3 regions of the Phyllobacterium sp. SL163 genome follow, and region 1 is predicted to be linked to each of the others. Evidence: riboswitches for the same ligand, from Rfam matches in the RefSeq annotation. Region 1 holds a riboswitch; each other region holds the start of a gene.
The links. A riboswitch is a leader RNA that binds a small molecule or an ion and turns the genes downstream of it on or off. The one in region 1 is predicted to bind thiamine pyrophosphate.
Positions count from the first base shown of each region.

Region 2: another riboswitch for thiamine pyrophosphate. It lies ahead of thiB (thiamine ABC transporter substrate binding subunit); the one in region 1 lies ahead of thiC (phosphomethylpyrimidine synthase ThiC).
Region 3: another riboswitch for thiamine pyrophosphate. It lies ahead of ACP7B1_RS04475 (ABC transporter permease); the one in region 1 lies ahead of thiC (phosphomethylpyrimidine synthase ThiC).

Region 1 is NZ_JAFCVE010000004.1:338,416-345,231, reverse strand. It holds gene ACP7B1_RS11440 (FkbM family methyltransferase) at 1-66, opposite strand, end outside; gene ACP7B1_RS11435 (RidA family protein) at 649-993, shown strand; gene rpsU (30S ribosomal protein S21) at 1,242-1,517, shown strand; gene ACP7B1_RS11425 (NADPH-dependent FMN reductase) at 1,726-2,295, shown strand; TPP riboswitch at 2,385-2,501, shown strand; gene thiC (phosphomethylpyrimidine synthase ThiC) at 2,599-4,431, shown strand; gene thiO (glycine oxidase ThiO) at 4,431-5,384, shown strand; gene thiS (sulfur carrier protein ThiS) at 5,387-5,584, shown strand; gene ACP7B1_RS11405 (thiazole synthase) at 5,588-6,361, shown strand; gene ACP7B1_RS11400 (class I SAM-dependent methyltransferase) at 6,362-6,816, opposite strand, start outside.
Region 2 is NZ_JAFCVE010000001.1:469,065-475,880, forward strand. It holds gene ACP7B1_RS02310 (M48 family metalloprotease) at 1-855, opposite strand, end outside; gene thiQ (thiamine ABC transporter ATP-binding protein) at 1,098-1,850, opposite strand; gene thiP (thiamine/thiamine pyrophosphate ABC transporter permease) at 1,843-3,477, opposite strand; gene thiB (thiamine ABC transporter substrate binding subunit) at 3,482-4,501, opposite strand; TPP riboswitch at 4,546-4,662, opposite strand; gene ACP7B1_RS02330 (hypothetical protein) at 4,820-5,017, shown strand; gene ACP7B1_RS02335 (thiamine diphosphokinase) at 5,072-5,698, shown strand; gene ACP7B1_RS02340 (hypothetical protein) at 5,802-6,092, shown strand; gene ACP7B1_RS02345 (YMGG-like glycine zipper-containing protein) at 6,237-6,608, shown strand; gene ACP7B1_RS02350 (ABC-F family ATP-binding cassette domain-containing protein) at 6,765-6,816, shown strand, end outside.
Region 3 is NZ_JAFCVE010000002.1:189,166-195,981, reverse strand. It holds gene thiD (bifunctional hydroxymethylpyrimidine kinase/phosphomethylpyrimidine kinase) at 1-65, opposite strand, end outside; gene thiE (thiamine phosphate synthase) at 62-724, opposite strand; gene ACP7B1_RS04480 (ABC transporter substrate-binding protein) at 750-1,703, opposite strand; gene ACP7B1_RS04475 (ABC transporter permease) at 1,742-2,485, opposite strand; TPP riboswitch at 2,597-2,699, opposite strand; gene ACP7B1_RS04470 (TadE/TadG family type IV pilus assembly protein) at 2,756-3,712, opposite strand; gene ACP7B1_RS04465 (ABC transporter ATP-binding protein) at 3,838-4,611, opposite strand; gene ACP7B1_RS04460 (ABC transporter ATP-binding protein) at 4,608-5,441, opposite strand; gene nikC (nickel transporter permease) at 5,438-6,373, opposite strand; gene ACP7B1_RS04450 (ABC transporter permease) at 6,370-6,816, opposite strand, start outside.

The DNA of each region.
Region 1 (6,816 bases):
GAATAGCACAGTCATCAATCCGTGATGGGAGCCGCAGTCAACAACATGCGATCCCGGTTCGATCAAGTAAATGCAACGCTCGCGAAATCCAGTATAATTGTTGCCAACTGCAACATACCAATGATATCCGATCTCATCGGCGATGCAGAATGGTATAGATCGGTCACCATATCTTATGTTTTCAACGAATGGATATATCAATTACTTATCACTCCCGTCGAATTGTAGGGCACGTTATCATAGATAAGCTTAATATTGCATCATATCGCAAGTACAAAATCAAATTCCTAGGGTTCGCGGCTGGTCCGCCCGACGCTTCCGCTATCAACAGCGCAGTAGCCATGGAATGGTCGAGTATGCAGCGGCGCCTTGAGCCCGCAAGACACATCGCGACAGAAGCAGCCGGTTTCCGCAGCATCCCTTGCCTCCGCTTTCCCATGGTTAACAATGGTGCAGCGGACGGAGGATCCAAACCCTTGCGGCCGCTCGCTTCAGGGGGCGGGGCAAACGAAAACCGTGGGCGGAACCGATGATTTTTGTTGCTTTCCGGCGGGCCCCAACTATAACGCCTTGAACAGGGCCGAATGGCCCTTTTTTCTTATATGCCTGTCCAATATCGATCTACCCAAACTGCTAGAGGAGCTTTCCATGAGCATTCGTCGTATTGAAGTCGGTCCACGCATGAGCCAGGCCGTTATCCATGGCAACACGGTTTATCTCGCAGGGCAGGTAGGTACACCGGGCAAGAGCGTCACCGAGCAGACCAAGGACGTCCTGGCTTCGGTCGAGCGCCTGTTGAAGGAAGCCGGTTCCGACAAGTCCAAGATCCTGCAGGCGATCATCTGGATGGCCGACATGAAGGACTTTGCCGAAATGAATGCGGTTTGGGATGCCTGGGTCGATCCGGCCAACACGCCTGCGCGCGCCACCGGCGAAGCCAAGCTGGCGACCCCGGATTATCTCGTCGAAATCATCATCACCGCTGCCATCTGATTCCCTGCCGAAACCGTCCGATGCGGCGGATTTGGCAAAGCGACAGGTTCATCCCGGCGGAAATATTGAATTTGCCGGGATGAAATGAAGTGGATGTCAGTAAAACTGCTCCCGTGCACTGGATTTTTAGCGCGGGAATGAATAAAGTCCGCGCTTCTCGGGATTGCCGTTGTGGTAATTCATCAAACGCTTGTCTGATTGTGACGCTTACGCCCGCAAGACGAGACAAGCATGGGTAAGGAAAACGATTGCAAGTTCTCGTCCGTGATAACAATGTTGAACAGGCCCTCCGGGTCCTGAAAAAGAAGATGCAGCGCGAAGGTCTCTTTCGCGAAATGAAGGCGCGCCAGGCATTTGAAAAGCCGTCCGAGCGCCGTGTCCGTGAAAAGGCTGAAGCCGTCAGCCGCGCCCGCAAGGCAGCGCGCAAGCAGGCACAGCGTGAAGGTCTGCTTCCTGGTCCGAAGAAGAAAGAACGCGTTGCCCGTCCAGGTGCCGCTTCCAGCGATTTCAACAACAACCGATAATCAATGACCGGAGTTTCCGGTCCTTGCAAAACGCGACAGAACCCGCACAGCGAGCCATGCTGGAGCGGGTTTCGTTTTGTGAAGACTCCGCCATAACTATCGTCTTCACATCGATATTACCCGGTTTCAAAAAAGTGCCTTCTTGTGCGCCGCATCACGCCGCGCCTATGCATGCTCCATACTCGTCAAGCCTTATGGAGACCTTTCAATGGCACCCAAGCTCAACATCGTCCACGTCAGCACCCGTCCGGGCCGCGCCGGTCAGCCGGTTGCCAAGTGGTTCCATGATTTTGCCAGCCAGGACGGCCAGTTCGAGCCTGTTCTGATTGACCTGGCGGATCTCAACCTGCCGGTTTTCGACGAGCCCAACCACCCGCGCGCCCGCAAGTATGAGCATGCGCACACGAAAAAGTGGAGCGCGCTGATCGAGGCGGGCGATGCGATCGTGTTCGTGACGCCGGAATATGACTATTTCGCTCCGCCGTCCCTGACCAATGCGATCATCTATCTCTGGCAGGAATGGAACTACAAGCCGGTCGGCTTCGTCAGCTATGGCGGCGTGTCGGGCGGCCTGCGCTCGGTCGAATCGGTCAAGGGTCTCATCGCAGGCCTGCGGATGGTTCCCATTCCCGAAGGCGTTCCCGTTCCGGCGTACCAGCAGTTCATCAACGATGAAGGCGTCTTCCAGGCCAATGAACTGGTGACCGCCAGCGCCAACACCATGATTGGCGAATTGCTCAAGTGGAGCAATGCGTTGAAGCCGCTGCGCGCCGCCTGATCCGGTCAAGGCGCCTGGAATCGACCGGGCGCCACACACACGATTTTACCGATTCGCTTGACAAATGGCGGATCGGGCGTTCAATTCAAGACATTCACCAGGGGGGTCCCGACAAGGGGCTGAGATTCTGCTGGCTTTTGCAGCGCAGTGACCCGTTGAACCTGATCCAGTTCATACTGGCGTAGGGACGGTGCGAAAGTCATGCGAGTCAGCCTCGGCACATCCGTATCCGGATTCGCAATCTCTTTTCATCCTTCCGGCACAGAACTGGGTTTCCACGCTTGATTGCTTAGGAGCCTGATGATGACCGCAATTACCCCAACCGTTTCGGCAGGACCGCTGCCGGCCTCGATCAAAATTTACAAACCCGGCCATATCCATCCGGATATCCGCGTGCCATTGCGCCAGATATCGGTGCATCCGACAGCGGGCGAGCCGCCGGTGACGGTGTACGACGCGTCCGGGCCCTATACGGATGCCAATGTTGCCATCGATATCGCCAAAGGCCTGCCGCGCATCCGCGCAAGCTGGCTTGCCGGCCATGCCGACCTTGCCGCCTATGACGGCCGCCACGTCAAGCTGGAGGACAATGGCTTCGTCACCGGTGAACGGCTGACCCCGGAGTTCCCGGTACGCAACCGGCCATTGCGGGCGAAGGGCGATAAAGCCGTAACGCAGCTCGCCTATGCCCGGGCGGGGATCATCACGCCCGAGATGGAATATGTGGCGATCCGTGAAAACCTTGGCCGCGACGCGGCGCGGGCGCAGCTGGAGCGCGACGGCAATTCCTTCGGCGCGTCGGTGCCGGATTATGTCACACCGGAATTCGTCCGCGAGGAGATTGCCCGGGGCAGGGCGATCATTCCCGCCAATGTCAACCATCCCGAACTCGAGCCGATGATCATCGGCCGCAACTTCCTGGTCAAGATCAACGCCAATATCGGCAATTCCGCAGTGACCTCCTCCATGGCGGAGGAAGTGGAAAAAATGGTCTGGGCCATCCGCTGGGGTGCCGACACGGTGATGGACCTGTCGACCGGCCGCAACATCCACAATATCCGCGAATGGATCATCCGCAACGCCCCCGTGCCGATCGGCACCGTGCCGCTCTATCAGGCGCTGGAAAAGGTCGGCGGCATTGCCGAAGACCTGACGTGGGAGGTCTATCGCGACACGCTGATCGAACAGGCGGAGCAGGGTGTCGATTATTTCACCATCCATGCGGGTGTTCGGTTGCATTACATCCCGCTGACCGTCGACCGTGTCACCGGCATCGTGTCGCGTGGCGGCTCGATCATGGCCAAGTGGTGCCTGCATCATCACCGGGAAAGTTTCCTCTACGAGCATTTCGAGGAAATCTGCGATATCTGCCGTGCCTATGATGTCAGCTTCTCGCTGGGTGACGGGCTGCGGCCGGGTTCCATCGCCGATGCGAACGATGCGGCGCAGTTTGCCGAGCTGGAGACGCTGGGGGAACTGACGCAGATTGCCTGGGCCAAGGGCTGCCAGGTGATGATCGAGGGCCCCGGCCACGTGCCGATGCACAAGATCAAGGCGAACATGGACAAGCAGCTTGCCGTCTGCGGTGAGGCGCCGTTCTACACGCTGGGACCACTCACCACCGATATCGCGCCCGGTTATGATCACATCACGTCGGGGATCGGTGCGGCGATGATCGGCTGGTTCGGCACCGCCATGCTTTGCTATGTCACGCCGAAGGAACATCTCGGCCTGCCCAACCGCGACGATGTGAAGATCGGGGTGATCACCTACAAGATCGCCGCCCATGCGGCGGACCTTGCCAAGGGCCATCCGGCGGCGCAGGTGCGGGACGATGCCCTGTCGCGGGCACGCTTCGAGTTCCGCTGGGAAGACCAGTTCAACCTGTCGCTCGATCCCGAAACGGCGCGGCTGTTCCACGACGAGACATTGCCGAAAGAGGCGCACAAGGTGGCGCATTTCTGCTCGATGTGCGGGCCGAAATTCTGTTCGATGCGGATTTCCCACGATATCCGCGCCGAAGCGCAGAAGGAGGGCATGTCGGCCATGGCGGAAAAATTCCGGCAGGGCGGCGATCTCTACATGCCGCTGAAATCAGCAGCTGTGCCCATACCGGTCGGGGGTGACGATTTCTGATGCGCATCCTTGTCAAAGGCGCTGGCGTGGCCGGGCTCACCGCCGCACATGAACTGATGGCGCGGGGCGCAGACGTGACCGTCTTCGACCCGCGCCGCGACACGTCGTCGACCGCCTCCTGGTATGCGGGCGGCATGCTTGCGCCCTATTGCGAGCGGGAAAGTGCCGATGAACAGGTGCTGGAACTCGGATTGAAGGCTGCCTCCTGGTGGGAGGCGGCCCTGCCAGGGCGCGTCGTGCGCAACGGGACACTGGTGCTGGCGCCAGCGCGTGATGCCGGGGAATTGGACCGCTTCGCCTCGCGTACCTCGGGTTTTGCCGGCGTGGACGCGCAGGAACTGGGCAGTCTCGAACCCGACCTTGCGGGGCGGTTCCGCCGGGGGCTGTTTTTCCGGGACGAAGCGCATCTCGATCCGCGCCGCGCCCTGACAGCCCTGGCGGCCAAGCTCGCCGCATCAGGCGTTCGCTTTGAGAACGAGCGGGACGAGGGCAAATTCGACCGCATTGTCGACTGCACCGGTTATTCCACGGCCAAGCCGGATCTGCGCGGGGTGCGCGGTGAAATGCTCATCCTGCAAACCCGCGACATCGCGCTGGCCCGGCCTGTCCGGCTGATCCATCCGCGTTTTCCCGTCTACATCGTCCCGCGCGCCGATCACCTCTTCATGGTCGGCGCGACGATGATCGAAAGCGATGCGACGGGGCCGGTCACCGCCCGGTCGATGATGGAACTGCTCAATGCCGCCTACAGCCTGCATCCGGCCTTCGGCGAGGCAGCGATCATTGAGACCGGTGTCGGCGTGCGCCCGGCCTATGCGGACAATTTTCCGCGCGTTGAGCGGGATGGCCGGGTGATCAGCATCAACGGATTGTATCGGCACGGATTTTTGCTGGCGCCTGCCATGGCGATGCAGGCGGCGGCGATGGCTTTTGACGCAGAGAAGGTAGCTTGATCATGAGACTGATCGTCAATGGAGAGCCGCACGAGGTTGCGGCCAAAACACTGGCCGATTTGCTCGGCGAACTTGAGTATGAGGGCGAATGGCTGGCGACCGCGCTCAACGGCGAGTTGGTGCGGGCGACCGCGCGCGCTGCCGTGGCGCTGAATGAAGGCGACCGGGTGGAAATCCTCACCCCCCGGCAGGGAGGCTGAGCCATGCTGACCCTTTATGGCACCGAACTGTCCTCGCGCCTCCTGCTTGGCACCGCGCAATATCCGTCACCGGCGATCCTGATGGATGCGGTGAAGGCATCGGAAACCAGGATCGTCACGGTCTCCCTGCGGCGCGAAATGGCGGGCGGCAAGTCCGGCGACAAGTTCTGGTCGCTGATCCAGTCGCTCGGCGTGCATGTGCTGCCGAATACGGCGGGCTGCCACACGGTCAAGGAAGCGGTGCTGACCGCCCAGATGGCGCGGGATATTTTTGCCACCGACTGGATCAAGCTCGAAGTCATCGGCAATCACGACACACTGCAGCCGGATGTGTTTGCGCTGGTGGAAGCAGCGCGGATCCTGACTGGGGACGGCTTCAAGGTGTTTCCCTATACGACGGACGATCTGGTCGTGGCGGAGCGCCTGCTCGAGGCGGGGTGCGAGGTGCTGATGCCGTGGTGCGCGCCCATCGGCTCGGCGCTTGGCCCGCTCAATCTGCATGCCCTGCGTGCCCTGCGCGGGCATTTCCCCGAGGTGCCGCTCATCGTCGATGCCGGTCTCGGCCGGCCGTCCCATGCCGCCACGGTGATGGAACTCGGTTTTGATGCCATCCTGCTCAACACCGCCGTTGCCAAGGCTGCCGACCCTGTCGCCATGGCGACCGCCTTCGCCAAGGCGGCGGATGCCGGGCACATGGCCTTTCACGCGGGCATGCTGGAGCCGCGCGATGTGGCGGTGCCATCAACGCCGGTCATCGGAAAAGCTGTCTTTACCTGATCAGGGCCGTTTGGTGGCGATGACGTGCAGCCATTGCGTCGGCTCACGGTCATAGCCGCTGCCCATCAGCGCAGCGATATCGATGCCGTGCCAGCGATCTTCGCCATAGGCCTGGCGCAGCCATTGCGGCGAGGGATAGTTGAAGTAGCGGCCGAAGCGGTCGCGGCCTTCGGCCGTACCGGCCTTGAAACTGGCAAAGAACCGTCCGCCGGGTTTGAGGGCGCGGTTGATATGGCTGATGATAGCGGGCAGGCCGGCGCGCGGCACGTGCAACAGGCAGGCGCTGGCCCAGACGCCGTCATAGGCATTGTCCGCTGCAATATGCTCGAACTGCAAGACATCGACGGCAATGCCCAGGCGCTTCTGCGCTTCGGCGGCGATTTCGGGCGAGCCATCCGTCGGCACCACGTCAAAGCCGCGGGCAAGCATATGCGCAGTGTCGTCACCGCCGCCGC
Region 2 (6,816 bases), on a different contig from region 1:
GGTGCGGCCGCGGACATAGCCTTCTTCCGGCGTGTCGCCATAGAGCAGCCCGTCAATCCCTTGCAGGAAGGAATCGCGGTCCGTCGTGCCGACACCGGGTGCACCGATCTTGCGGGCATGGCCGCGCGCCAGCTCGATGCGCTGCGGCGCGGAGGGATGGCTCGCCAGGAAGTCGAGGCTGGCATCGGTGGCGCCGGAGACGTTGCGGAAGTCCGCATAGGCGGCCATTGACTGCAGGAAGCGGGCAGCCGCAAACGGATCATACCCGGCTTCGCCGATCATCTTGATGCCGATGGCATCCGCCTGCAATTCCTGATTGCGCGAGAACTGCGCCATGCGCAGCTTGCCGCGAATGAGCGCCTCGCGGCCTGCCTGGTCGTCCTGCAGCACTTCCGACACAACGCGGCCGGCGATGACGGCTTCCGCTTCGCGCTGCTGGCGTTCGATGCCGTGATTGGCGATGACATGGCCCATTTCATGGGCAATGACGGCGGCAAGCTCCGCGCTGTCATTGGCCAGCGCAAGCAGGCCGCGGGTCACATAGAGATAGCCGCCCGGCAGTGCGAAGGCATTGATGTTGGGCGAATTGAGGATGGTGATGCGATAGGTATGGGTCGGATTGTCCGATACGGTAGTCAGATTTCCGACGACCTTGGCAACCATGCGTTCGAGCCTCGCGTCCTTGTACTCGCCGCCATAGGTGGCCAGGATGCGGGGATGCTGTTCGGCGCTCAGTTTGGCCAGCCGGTCATTCTTCGAGACATTGTCGACGATGACAGGGCTTGATGACGGGCCGAGCGCATCTTCCTTGGTGACGTTGAGCACCTGGCAGCCCGACAGGAAGGCGAGCAGCAGCGTCGTCGAAACCACGGTCGTGCTTCGTACTGCCGGATGGAACCGTCGATTGCCGATGGGGAGAATGTGCGAACCCAGAATCATGTCCTCATGTCGTGCGGCGCCAGTGCAAACGCTAAAGCCAAGTTCTCACTCGTCTTTTGCCTGCGGAATCGGTGTGCTTACTTTCTAGCTAGCCCGTTGAGCAGGCTGGGGCAAGAATTACATTGATTTCTTATGAGACCCATTGAGTACAAAATATGTCAAAGTGATAACTCTTGCGAGCCGAGATATTTTCGCAACAGGGAAGGGCCATTGGCCGAGAGCAATTCGCCCGCGGGCCCCGATGCTGCCACATGGCCATTTTCGAGAAAGAACAGCGTTGATGGTAAACGCAAAGCATCGTCTGGATGGTGGGTGACCATCACCACAGTCATTCCAGTATCTTTTTGCAGTTGTCCGACCAGATCAAGCATTTCATGGCGCAATGCTGGACCAAGTGAAGCAAAGGCTTCATCGAGCAACAGTACAGGCCGGTTGCGCACCAGCGCCCGGGCGATGGCAACGCGTTGGCGTTCCCCGCCCGACAGTGCCGCCGGTTTGCGCGTCTCCTTGCCCGCAAGCCCGACCTTGGCGATGGCGTCGTGGACCGCCTGCTGATCCGCCGCGTCGAGGCGCAGGCCCGGCTTGCGGCCAAGACCGACATTGGCGGCAACGTCGAGATGGGCGAAGAGATTGTTGTCCTGAAACACCATGGAAACCGGGCGCCGGGATGGTTCGACATGCGTGACATCGGCATCGCCGATCAGCACGCGGCCGGAGAGCGGTGCCTCGAAACCGGCAATGAGATTGAGAACCGTGGATTTGCCCGCGCCGCTCGGGCCGATGATGGCGGCAATGGACGACGGTGCGATGGCAAGGTCGAAACGCATGGCCATGTCGCCGTAATCGAAGCGAACGGCATCCAGCCGGATCGCGGCGCCGCCGGTTGTGATCTTTTCCGTTTGTTCAGCCATCTCTTGCATTGTCCTGTCGGGCGAGGCTGGCCGCACCGCGGTCGGCTGCGAACATCAGGAGCAGGCACAGGACCCCAAGGATCAGCGCCAGTCCCGCTGCATCCTGTGTGCGATAACTTCCCATGCGCTGCAAGAGCAGGAAAGGCAGGGTCTGGATGGAATCATTGCCGAACAGCGCGATGGTTCCTAGATCGCCCAGCGACAGGGCCATGGCAAACGCGAAGGCAACACCCATGGGCAGGCGCAAAGCCGGCCAGTCGATCAGGCGCAGCCGGTCCCAGCCGGTGATGCCGAGCTGGAGGCAAAGCCGGTTGTGGCGGCTTGCGGCCGTATCCCAGGCCGGGCGCAGGATACGGAAGGCGAAGGGCACGGCCATGGCGGCATTGACGCCGATGACCATGACGGGTGCAAGGCTGAACGGGTTGATGGCGTGGCGCGAGAGGATGAACCAGCCGGCGCCGATGACAATGGGCGGCACCACCATGATCAGGCTCGCCCCCAGATCCAGTGACCGTTCGAACAGACCGGGCGAAACCGTTCGCCGTCGGCTCTGTTGATACTCCCGGGCGATGACAAGCGACAGTGACAGCGCGAGGGAGAGCAGGGCTGCAGCCGCGCCAAGCACGATGCTTGTGGCAATGGCGCGCCAGACGATGGATTCGCTCATCAGGCGCGCCAGGTCGGCGCCAAGCCCGGAGACAACGGTTCCGCCCATGGGCAGGCCGACAAAGAGCAGTCCGAGGAGAATGATCGCTGTATTGACGCATTGCGCTGCACGGCCCGGCCGCTCGAAGCGCCGCGTGGTCGTCTGGAGACTGAAGCCTTCGTCCGCCGGTTTGCCCGTCAGGCCGAGCAGCAGCAGCACGGCGATGGTCAGGCCCAGTTGCAGCAGTGTGAGCGAGACGGCGCGGGCAATATCGAAATCGAAATGCAGGGACTGGTAGATCGCCACTTCCAGCGTGGTGGCACGCGGTCCGCCGCCCAGGGTCAGCACAATCGTGAACGAGGTGATGCAGAGCATGAAGATCAGCCCGGCAATACCGGACAGATTGCGGCGGATGACCGGCCATTCGATCAGGCGGAAGCGTGCCCAGCCGCCCATGCCGAGCTGCGCGGCGAGTTTCCAGTAATCCGACGGAATGGAATCAAGGCTTGCAAGCACGAGCCGGGTCGCCAGCGGCAGGTTGAAAAAGACGTGGGCGAGAAGGATGCCGGGAAGCCCGTAAATATTGGGTATGGTGTCCATGCCAAGGCTGCTGAAAGCAAAGGCCAGCAGGCCGTTGCGGCCATAGATGCTGGTGATGCCGAGCACCGCGACAAGCGCGGGTAAGGCCAGAGGCAGGGCAAACAGGCGCAGAATCAGCGCGCGGCCGGGAAAGGCGGGATGTTCATGCAAGGCGCGCGCGAGTGGAATGGCAAAGGCAACCGCAAGCAGCATGGACAGGAGCGCCTGCACCAGCGTGAACCGCGCCACCCGCCACAGATAGCTGTCGAATGCGGCAAAACCTTCCACGCCGCCGCGCAGCGCTTCGGATGCGAGACTGAGAAGTGCGCCACCCGCAAGTGCCGCCAGAAAGGCGAGGGCGCCTGCCCCCGCCCAAGGTCTGAAACTGCGGATGGCAATCACAATGCTACAGGCTCATGGCCGCGAGCCATTCATCGATCCAGGCTTTACGGTTCTTGGCGACCTCCTCGGACGGGAAGGCCAGGGTCTTGACGGGTTGAACAAGGGTTTCGAAGGCCGGGTTCAGCGCGTCGGTGGTTTTCGCAGCCGGATACATCCAGTTGTTTTCAGGAATCGCATCCTGAAACGCCGGGCTGGTCATGAAGGCAAGAAACTGCGCCGATAGCGGGTTTTTCACCCCGTTGACGGTCTGGGCCGCGACTTCGACCTGCAGGTAATGGCCTTCGCTGAACGAAATGGCCTTGTAGCGGTCCACGCGCTCGGCGATCAGGTGATAGGCCGGGGACGTCGTGTAGGACAGCACCAGTGGTGCTTCGCCCTTGGTGAAGAGGCCATAGGCCTCCGACCAGCCGGGTGTGACGGTCAGCACGCGGTCTTTCAGCTTCGCCCAGGCTTCTCCCGCCTTGTCGCCATAGACCGACTTGACCCAGAGCAGCAGGCCGAGACCGGGCGTCGAGGTGCGGGGGTCTTCGATGACGATCTTCTGCTTCGGGTCGCCTTCGACCAGTTCCTTCAGGCTTTCCGGCGGGGTCTTCAGCTTCTCGGAATCATAGATGACGGCGAAATAGCCGTAATCGTAGGGAACGAAGGTATCATCCTTGTAGCCGCCGGGGATGGTCACGGCGGAGGTGTCGATGCCATGGGGGGCAAACAGGCCGGTTTGCCTGGCCTCGTAGGTCAGGTTGGTGTCGAGGCCGAGCACCACATCCGCCTTGGTTGACTCGCCTTCCAGCTTGACCCGGTTGAGCAGGGCAACACCATCGGCAACCGCCACGAATTCGACCGTGCAGGCACATTGCTTTTCGAAGGCTTGCTTGACCTTCGGGCCGGGACCCCATTCGGCGGTGAAGCTTTCATAGGTGTAGACGGTGAGTTTGCCTTCGGCATGCGCGGTGCCAAGGGGAATGACGGCGAACAGAGCGGTCACAATGGCCGCTGTTTTTACAATAGTCTCGAATGGCCGCATCGGCGCCTCCTATCAGCAGTGTTCAAAAGGATTGGTGCGCCGGCAAATCTGCCGCGTCTAATCCCTCCGCCGGTACAAACCGGATCAGGTTCCGCGGGTTGGCAGGGTTTCCCCGTGCGCCTCTCAGCCGGTCCATGCGACCGGCACCCCGTTAGAGCGTGACAAGGATAGAGGTTCGGCCGGAGCCGTGCAAGCGGTCGATGCTTATGAAATCTTTATGTTTTGCCGATTCTGCCAAATCGAAAGCTGATACTGGCGCGCTTATTGTCCACAGCGAAAACATCCCGTGCGGCTGTTTTCCGATGGAAAGGGTCAATCATGTTTCGTGGTCACGGTTTTTATCATTCCCATGTCAGGGTACAGCAGAACCCGGCTTCCCAAAACGCCCGCCGCAAGGCGATTCTCCTGCGTCCGCGCCGGCAGAAATTCATCCCGGAGCTTTATCCGAGCCTGTTTCTGGCCATCGGCGTGGCGATTGCCGGCATGGCCGCGATTGCACTCGGGCGCTTCGTTTAAACCAGAATCACGGATGCCCTGTGCGACCGGCTTGTGCCATGCTATGGCCGGTGCATGAGCAAATTCGTCCTTCTTCTTGGTGGAACCGTTCACGTCACCGACCGTCTCCGGCATCTCATTGCCGGGGCGCGCGTTCTTGCCGCCGATGGCGGCATTGCCCATGCGCAGGCGCTGGGCGTTGAACCCGAGTTGTGGCTGGGCGATTTCGATTCGACATCGCCTGAACTTGCCGAACGCTATGCGCATGTGCCGCGTTCGGTTTTTCCGGCCGCCAAGGACATGACCGACGGCGAACTGGCACTCAACGAAGCCTACCGGCTGGGCGCCACCGAGGTGATCCTGTGCGGCGCCTTTGGCGGTGAACGCACCGACCACACCCTGCTGCACCTGACCATGGCCACCCGCCATGCGGCGGAAGGCCGGAAGATCATTCTCTCCAGCGGAAGCGAGGAAGCGCATCCCCTGGTTGCAGGAGAATATGCGTTCGATTTTGCCGATGGAACGGTATTCAGCATTGTGGCCTTTACGTCCCTGCGCGGATTATTTATCCATGGTGCGCGATGGCCGCTGGAAAATATGGAACTTTCTTTCGGTTCATCGCTTACAGTGTCGAATGCCGTGTGTGGAAATCTCCACGTATCGCTTCGTTCAGGCAATGCAGTCCTGATTGCTACGCCGTGAAATTGCGAACCGCTTGTAAAACAACGCGGAAAGTGCAATTCTTGCGGCACAGCATTGGGGACGCAAGCTGGTTAGTTTAGTTTTGAAACGGGAGAGGTCTTCCATGTTGAAAAGTTTGTCGACAGTAGCAGTTGCCGCGCTTCTGGCATTTTCGGTAGCCGGTTGCACAACAAGTGAACAGCGTACAGCGGGTTATGGCGTTGGCGGTGCAGCACTTGGTGCTTTGGCTGGTGGTGCAATCGGTGGTGGCCGTGGCGCACTGGCTGGTGCTGCCATTGGTGGTGTTGGTGGTGTGGCTGTTGGTGCCGCAACGGCCAACAATGATGGCCGCCGTTACTGCACATATGAAAACCGTTACGGCGAGCGTTATCGCGCGCCTTGCCGCGGTTACTAATCCTTCCCCATCAGGGAAAGCGGAACAGGCCGGGAAACCGGCCTGTTTTTGTTTGAGGCTGCCGGGGTGCATGGGCTGATCTTTGTTCTGCCGCATTAAGCCCGCACGATATGGCCGCTATATTCATGTTGAGAGGATTGACTAATGAGTTTTCGTTTGACCGCCATTGCGGTTTCCGCGCTTCTGGCCATGTCATTGGCCGGTTGTGAAACGAGCGAACAGAACCAGCGGGCCGGGACGGGCGCGTTGATCGGCGGCGGTGTCGGCGCACTCGCCGGACAGGCACTCGGGCACAATACCAAGAGCACTGTGATCGGTGCGGCCGGCGGCGCGCTTCTCGGTGCGGCTGTCGGCACGGCAACGACGCCAAGCGGTGGCGGCAACGGCAATCAGAATCTTTGCCGTTATCAGCGGCCCGATGGCAGCATCTACAATGCCCCCTGCGAAGGCAATGGCGGCCGCGGCGCTGCCTATGGCGGATACAACAACAACGGTTACAACAACGGCGGCTACTGAGCGGCGCGTTGCTGAACGGATCCAGACAGGCCGGTTTTCCGGCCTGTTCTGTTTTATGCCATAAAGATATTTGACAGCGGCGCCAATCTCGCCGACAAGCGCCCGTCGGCACTGATGTCCGGCAATTGCGCTCCTTTTCCAGAACTGAAAAACGCCATGGCTCCACCCCTTCTTCGTCTTGACCGGATTGCATTGACGTTTGGCGGCA
Region 3 (6,816 bases), on a different contig from region 1:
TCGGCCTGGATACCGGCGCCGCCGCCGCTGTCGGAACCGGCAATGGTCAGGGCGATGGCGGTCATGCGTTTGCCCTCAACGCCTCGTCGACGGCATCGCGCAGCACCTGTGCGGCGGCGCGCGGATCCGCCTGACGGAAGATCGCCGAAATCACAGCAACCCCATCGGCACCCGCGCGAATAGCCGGAGCGACCCGGCCGAGATCGATGCCCGCGATGGCACCGACCGGCAGGTCGGGCTTTGCCGCGCGGATGATGGCCGCCAGCCGGGCAAACCCGTCAAAACCGATCGGGCCGTCGGGATTGTGCTTGGCAGGGGTTTCGAACAGTCCGCCCACGCAGGCATAGTCGATGGCAGAGCTTATGGCCACCTGCGCATCGGCTTCATTCTTCACCGTCAGGCCGATGATTGCATCGGGGCCAAGCAGCGTGCGGGCGTCGGCGACCAGCATGTCCTCGCGCCCTATATGCACACCCTCGACACCCGCCACCAGCGCGACGTCGATGCGGTCATTCACAAGCAGTGGGATGCCTGTGCCTTGCAGGGCCGCATGGATGGCACGGGCGCGCTCCACCATCTTGCGCGTCGGCGAATTCTTGTCGCGATACTGGATGATCGTGGCGCCACCCCGCGCGGCCTGCAAAGCCAGGGCACCCAGATCGGCATCACCGCCGATGGTGTCGACATCGACAATGGCATTCAGGCGGAAATCTACATTTGGCATGGTCTTTTTCTCCGAATAAATCATTTCACTGCAGTTCAACGGCGAGGTCATCCACCTTGGGCACCGATTTGATCAGCCCCGCCTCGTGCATGAACACGCCGAGCCGTTCATAACGGCTGCGGTCGAGGGCGGCGGGACGCTTGGCAAAACGCGGCAATGTATCGATCCATGCCTGCCGGTTCAGCGCATTGTCGAGATCGGGATAAGCCTTGACGAACAGCGACCAGGACTCATCGGGATGGTTGGTCAGATAGATCGCTCCCTTTTCCACGGCGCCGATGAAACGTTTCAAACGGTCGTCTTTCGCCAGATCGGGATGGGTCAGGAAGATCAGTTCGTCATAAACGGGAACGCCATGCTCCTCGGGAAAGAATGCCGTTCCCTTGTGACCTTCCTGCGCCATCTGCGTCAGCTCGAAATTGCGGTAACCGCCCACCGTGGCATCCACCTGATTGGCGATCAGCGATGCCGACAGCGCGAAGTTGACATTGATCAGCTCGACATCTCCCGTCTTCAAGCCTTCGGATTTCAGCATGGCGCCGAGCATGGCATCCTCAAAACCGGCCACGGAGAACCCGACTTTTTTGCCCTTCAGGTCCTTCAGGCTCTTGATCGGGCCATCGGCGAGGACGGTCACCGTGTTGAGCGGCGTCTCCACCAGGGTGCCGAAACGCACCAGCGGCAGGCCTTCGTCATGGCTGAGATAGAGGTTGGGCTGATAGCCGATGGCGATGTCCGCCTGCTTGGCCGCCACGAGACGCGGCGGCGCTGCCGGATCGGCCGGCGGGATCAGATCCACGTCCAGTCCCGCTTCGCTGAAGAAACCCTTTTCGCGGGCAATCACCAGCGGTGCATGGTCGGGGTTGACGAACCATTCCAGCAGGACAGACAGCTTGTCTGCCGCCGCGGCGGGTGATGCGAGGAGAGACAGGGCGGTTAGCAGGATGATGGCGGGGGCAAACGCGCGGCGGCGAAACATGGGCATTCCTTTATCAACGGGACGGGAAAACGGGGCGGTCATGATGCCTGCACCCAGGGCGTGAGACGTGCGGCGAAGGCATCGACGAGGAAACGCAGAACGATGGTCAGAACGGCGAGGATGATAAGGGCGGCAAACAGCGTATCGGTCTGCATGCGGGCATTGGCCTGCAGCATGACGAAGCCCAGTCCGCGCGAGGCACCGACCCATTCGCCGATCACGGCGCCAATGGGGGCAAAGACCGCCGCAACACGCAGGCCCGAACCGAGGCCGGGCAAGGCGCTGGGCACGCGGATGAGGAACAGTGTCGCCAGCGGCGAGGCTTGTGTCAGGGCGGCGGCATCCAGCAGATCCTGACTGGTCCGGCGCAGTGCATCGGCAAAGGACGAGGCAACGGGGAAGAAGATGATCAGGCTGGCCATGACGACCTTGGACGCGAGGCCGAAGCCGAACCAGAGAACCAGAAGCGGCGCAATGGCAAAGACCGGGAGCGCCTGCAAGACCAACAGGAGCGGCCAGACGATCTGGCCGAAACCCGGCAGGCCGGCCACCAGAAGCGCAACAAGGATTCCGGCGATGGCACCGAAGAACAGCCCGAGCACGATCTCAAGCACCGTGATGGCGGCGTTGCTCAGGAGATAATGCTGCTGCTCTATCAGGGCGGCAATGACAGAACCGGGGCCGGGCAGGATGAAGCGCGGCGGCTGCAGCATCCAGACAGCGAGGTGCCAGCACGCAAGCACAGCCAGCAGGGCTCCGGCGATGCGGACGAGCATGCGCATGGCGGGCCGTCACAGACTCGGCGATTGGTGATTCAGCGAAAACGGCATCTGCAGGACTCCATCAAACGTGTGGAGATCCGGATATGTGCGAAGACAAGGCAGAGTGCGTGAAGAATGCTCAATTCCCGTTCCTACGCCGGCATAACCCGGATCAGGTTCAAGGGTCCAGCTCGACGCTATCTCAGCACTGTACAGTGCCCCCCTCGGAATGAAGTCATGATGGAGCGGCGGCGGCGTAAAGTCAATCGCGCCGCTTGAGGATTGCAGACATCAGTTGGTCAGGCGGACATTCTCCCCATCGACAGCTTTGCACCCGGAAATAACCGTGTAGAAAAGATCTTGCTGGTCCCAGCCACCGCCGTCTTCCCAAGCATGTTCGTGAGATTGCTTATCGCAACTGAGCAGATCAGTTAACTTTGTATCACCGTTTTTCTTCAGCTGCACACCGTCAACGAAGAGATGATCCACAGTATTTCCATCATTGGTTTGGTATGTTGCGTCATAATTCCTATATCCGCTCGATGCAGTTTTACACGTAACTGTGTTTGTACCAGCTGTGGAATTATAACGGCCGACATCACAACCGTCCTTTTTGACTTCCATTTTGATATACAGTGTTTGGTAGTCGCCGAGCACAACGTTACCGTCAGCCGGACTCATGGTTTTGACCCCTGTTCCTCGCCAATTGAGGGCAGTCTTGTCTTTGGCCTCATACAACACGGTGCCTAACGTCACTTCCTTACTTGAACCAGGGCGAGTGACGACAATCGAAACCTTTTTGGCCCAAATGCCGTACATGTCCTTCAAGATGATTTTGGCTTCTGACGGTTTCAACGGCGCCAGCGCAGTCGAAGTCACACCAATCTGGACTGAGTTCTGGTTCAGCAACGACATGAAGAGGGTATTGGTCTGCCCTCCCAGATTGACGGTAACCTTCTGGTCCTTTGCACTGAAATTGACACTGACAGTGCTCGCCTTGGCGCCAAGATTGGCCCGCAAAAAGGCCCGTGCCCTGTCCTCGGCAGCCTGTGCATTGCCACCCGTGAAGATGGAGGCACCGGCCAGCGCCGCTGTGTCAGCGGCGTTCTGCAAATTGACTCTTTCATTTGAGGCAACGGTATAGTCAAGGGCAAGACCGGTCATGCCCATAAGCGGCACAAGCAGCAGACCGAAGGTCAGTGCCGTGGCCCCACGCTTGTCTCTCAGGAATTGTTTGAATTTGCTCATAGCCCGCTCCGGTTGTTGAGCGAACCATGAAGGCCATGCCGTAAATGCCTGCTTAGCAAATTCGTTCAGATTGTCTCAATCTGCGATAAGTCGTGCACCATGGTAAAAATCCGATAAAGCACGACCTAGGCAGCGGGTGCGCCCGGCCGCACAAAACCCTCGCTGGCAACGAGCAGATTGCGCGTATAGGCCTGCGTCACCTTGCGGGCGGCAAGATCGGCGGCGGAAAGGCGCTCCACCTCGGCACCGCTCTGCATGACCATCAGCCGGTCGCACATGTGGGTGACCACCGCCAGATCGTGACTGACCATCAGGAAGGTCAGCTTGCGGTCGCGGCGTATCTGTTCCAGCAGGTTCAGCACTTCGGCCTGTACGGATGCATCGAGCGCCGACGTTGGTTCATCGAGCAGCAGGATCGACGGCTCCAGGATCAATGCCCGGGCGATAGCGACACGCTGGCGCTGGCCGCCGGACAGCTGATGCGAATAGCGGAAGCGGAAGCTGGAGCCGAGGCCCACCTCGTCGAGCGCGCGCAGGATTCGCTTTTCAATGTCGGCAAATCCGTGGACCGCCAGAGGTTCCAGCAGAAGCCGGTCGACGGTCTGGCGCGGGTGCAGCGAACCATAGGGGTCCTGGAACACCATCTGCACTTCACGATAGAATGCCTTGGTGCGCTTCTTGTCCAGCAGCTTGCCGTTCACGGTGATCGAACCGCCGCTGGTTGGCGCAAGCCCGGCAACCGCCCGCAGCAATGTCGATTTGCCGGAGCCGGATTCACCGACGAGCCCGAAGGATTCACCCGGCATCACATCGAGGCTGACACCCCGCAAGGCACGGAAACGATCGAACGTGACTTCAAGCTTGTCGACGACAAGCGCTTTGGCAGGAGATGTCGTCATGCCGCCCACTCCGGCTTACGATCAAGGACAGGGAGAGGATGGGTATCGGCACCAATTTTCGGCATGCAGTTCAGAAGCCCCTGCGTATAGGGATGTTTGGCATTGTGCAGGTCCTTGGCGGCGATCTCCTCGACGATATGGCCCGCATACATGACGATGACCCGGTCGCAGAACGACGAGACCAGCCGCAGATCGTGCGAAATGAAGATCAGCCCCATGCCGCGATCGCGCACCAGATTGTCGAGGATGGCGAGAACATCCAGCTGGACAGTCACGTCGAGCGCCGAGGTCGGTTCATCGGCGATCAGCAGTTCCGGGCCGGTGATCAACATCATGGCAATCATGGCGCGCTGCCCCATGCCGCCCGAAACCTCGTGCGGATGGAGGTCGAAGACGCGTTCGGGATCGCGGATCTGCACGGCGGCCAGCATGTCGAGCGCGCGCTTGCGCGCCTCGGATTTGCTGACCCTTTCGTGGGTGCGCAGCGTCTCGACGATCTGCCGCCCGATGCTCATGACCGGATTGAGCGAATATTTTGGGTCCTGCAAAATCATGGCAATCCGGTTGCCGCGCAGCGACCGCCGTTCCGCAGCCGAGACTTTCAGCAGGTCGATGCCATCGAAGTTCAACGTCTCCGCGGTAATTTTCGCATGCGGCGGCGTCAGCCCCATGATGGCGCGCCCGGTCTGGGACTTGCCCGAACCGGATTCGCCGACGATGCCGAGACGTTCGCGGCCGAGCGTAAAGGATACGCCGCGCACGGCATCGACCACACCCGTCCGGGTCGGAAACTGGACCCGCAGGTCCTTGACAGTCAAAAGCGTGCTCATTGGTTGTTGCCTCGCGGATCAAGCGCATCGCGCAGGCCATCGCCCAACAGATTGAAGCCTAGGCTGACGATCAGAATGGCAAAGCCCGGTGCTGCGGCAACCCACCACTGATCCATGATGAAGCGGCGGCCCGACGCAATCATCGCCCCCCATTCCGGCAATGGCGGCTGAGCGCCGAGACCAAGAAAGCCAAGACCCGCGGCAATCAGGATGATACCGGCCATATCCAGGGTCACACGGACAATCAGCGAGGACAGGCAGAGCGGCATGATGTGCCGCAGGACGATGCGGACCGGCGAGGCCCCCATCAGGCGGACAGCTGCAATATAGTCGGAATTGCGAATCGTCAGTGTTTCGGCGCGCGCAATACGCGCATAGGGTGGCCAGGACGTCACGGCGATGGCAAAGACCGCATTTTCGATGCCAGGTCCCAGGGCTGCGACAAGCGCAAGTGCGAGAATAAGCTTTGGGAAAGCCAGAAAAATATCGGTGAGGCGCATGAGGATGGAATCGACCCAGCCTCCCGCATAACCCGCAGCGGTGCCGACGATCAGGCCAATGGGCGCTGCGATGATCGCCACGAGTATCACGACATAGAGCGTGAGGCGCGAGCCGTAGATGAGGCGCGAGAGAATATCGCGGCCCTGATCATCGGTGCCGAGCCAATAATCACCACCGGGTGGCAACAGGCGCGCATTGCGCAGGTCGCCGATAACGGGTGAATGCGGCGCAAGAACATTGGCCAATGCTGCAACCACCAGCAGGGCGACGATAATGGCAAGGCCGGCAAGCGCCAGCCGGTTGCTGGCGAAGCGGCCCCACACCAGATAGGCGCGGCCAAGCCTTGCCTGCAGGCGTGATTGCGGACGGTCACTCATCAGCCATTGACGGCGTGACATGGGTGGAGGCGGTGTATGGATTGTCTGGCTCATCGTGCGCGCGTCCGTGGGTCAAGCGCCTGATACAGAAGATCAGACAGAAGATTGATGGCAATGAACACTGCGCCAATGATGATGGTGCCGCCAAGGACCGCGTTCATATCCGCGTTTTGCAGGGAATTGGTGATGTACAGGCCGAGGCCCGGCCACGAGAAGACGGTTTCGGTCAGGACTGAACCTTCAAGCAAATTGGCATAGGACAGGGCAATGACCGTCACCAGTGGCACGGCGGCGTTGCGCAAGGCGTGGGCCCAGATGATACGGGTTTCCGACAGGCCCTTGGCGCGGGCGGCAACGATATATTCCTGTTCCAGCTCATTGAGCATGAAACTGCGGGTCATGCGGCTGATATAGGCAAGCGAGAAATAACCAAGCAGCGAAGCGGGCAGGATGATGAATGAGAAGATATTCCAGAAGGCGTCCCAATTGCCTTGAAG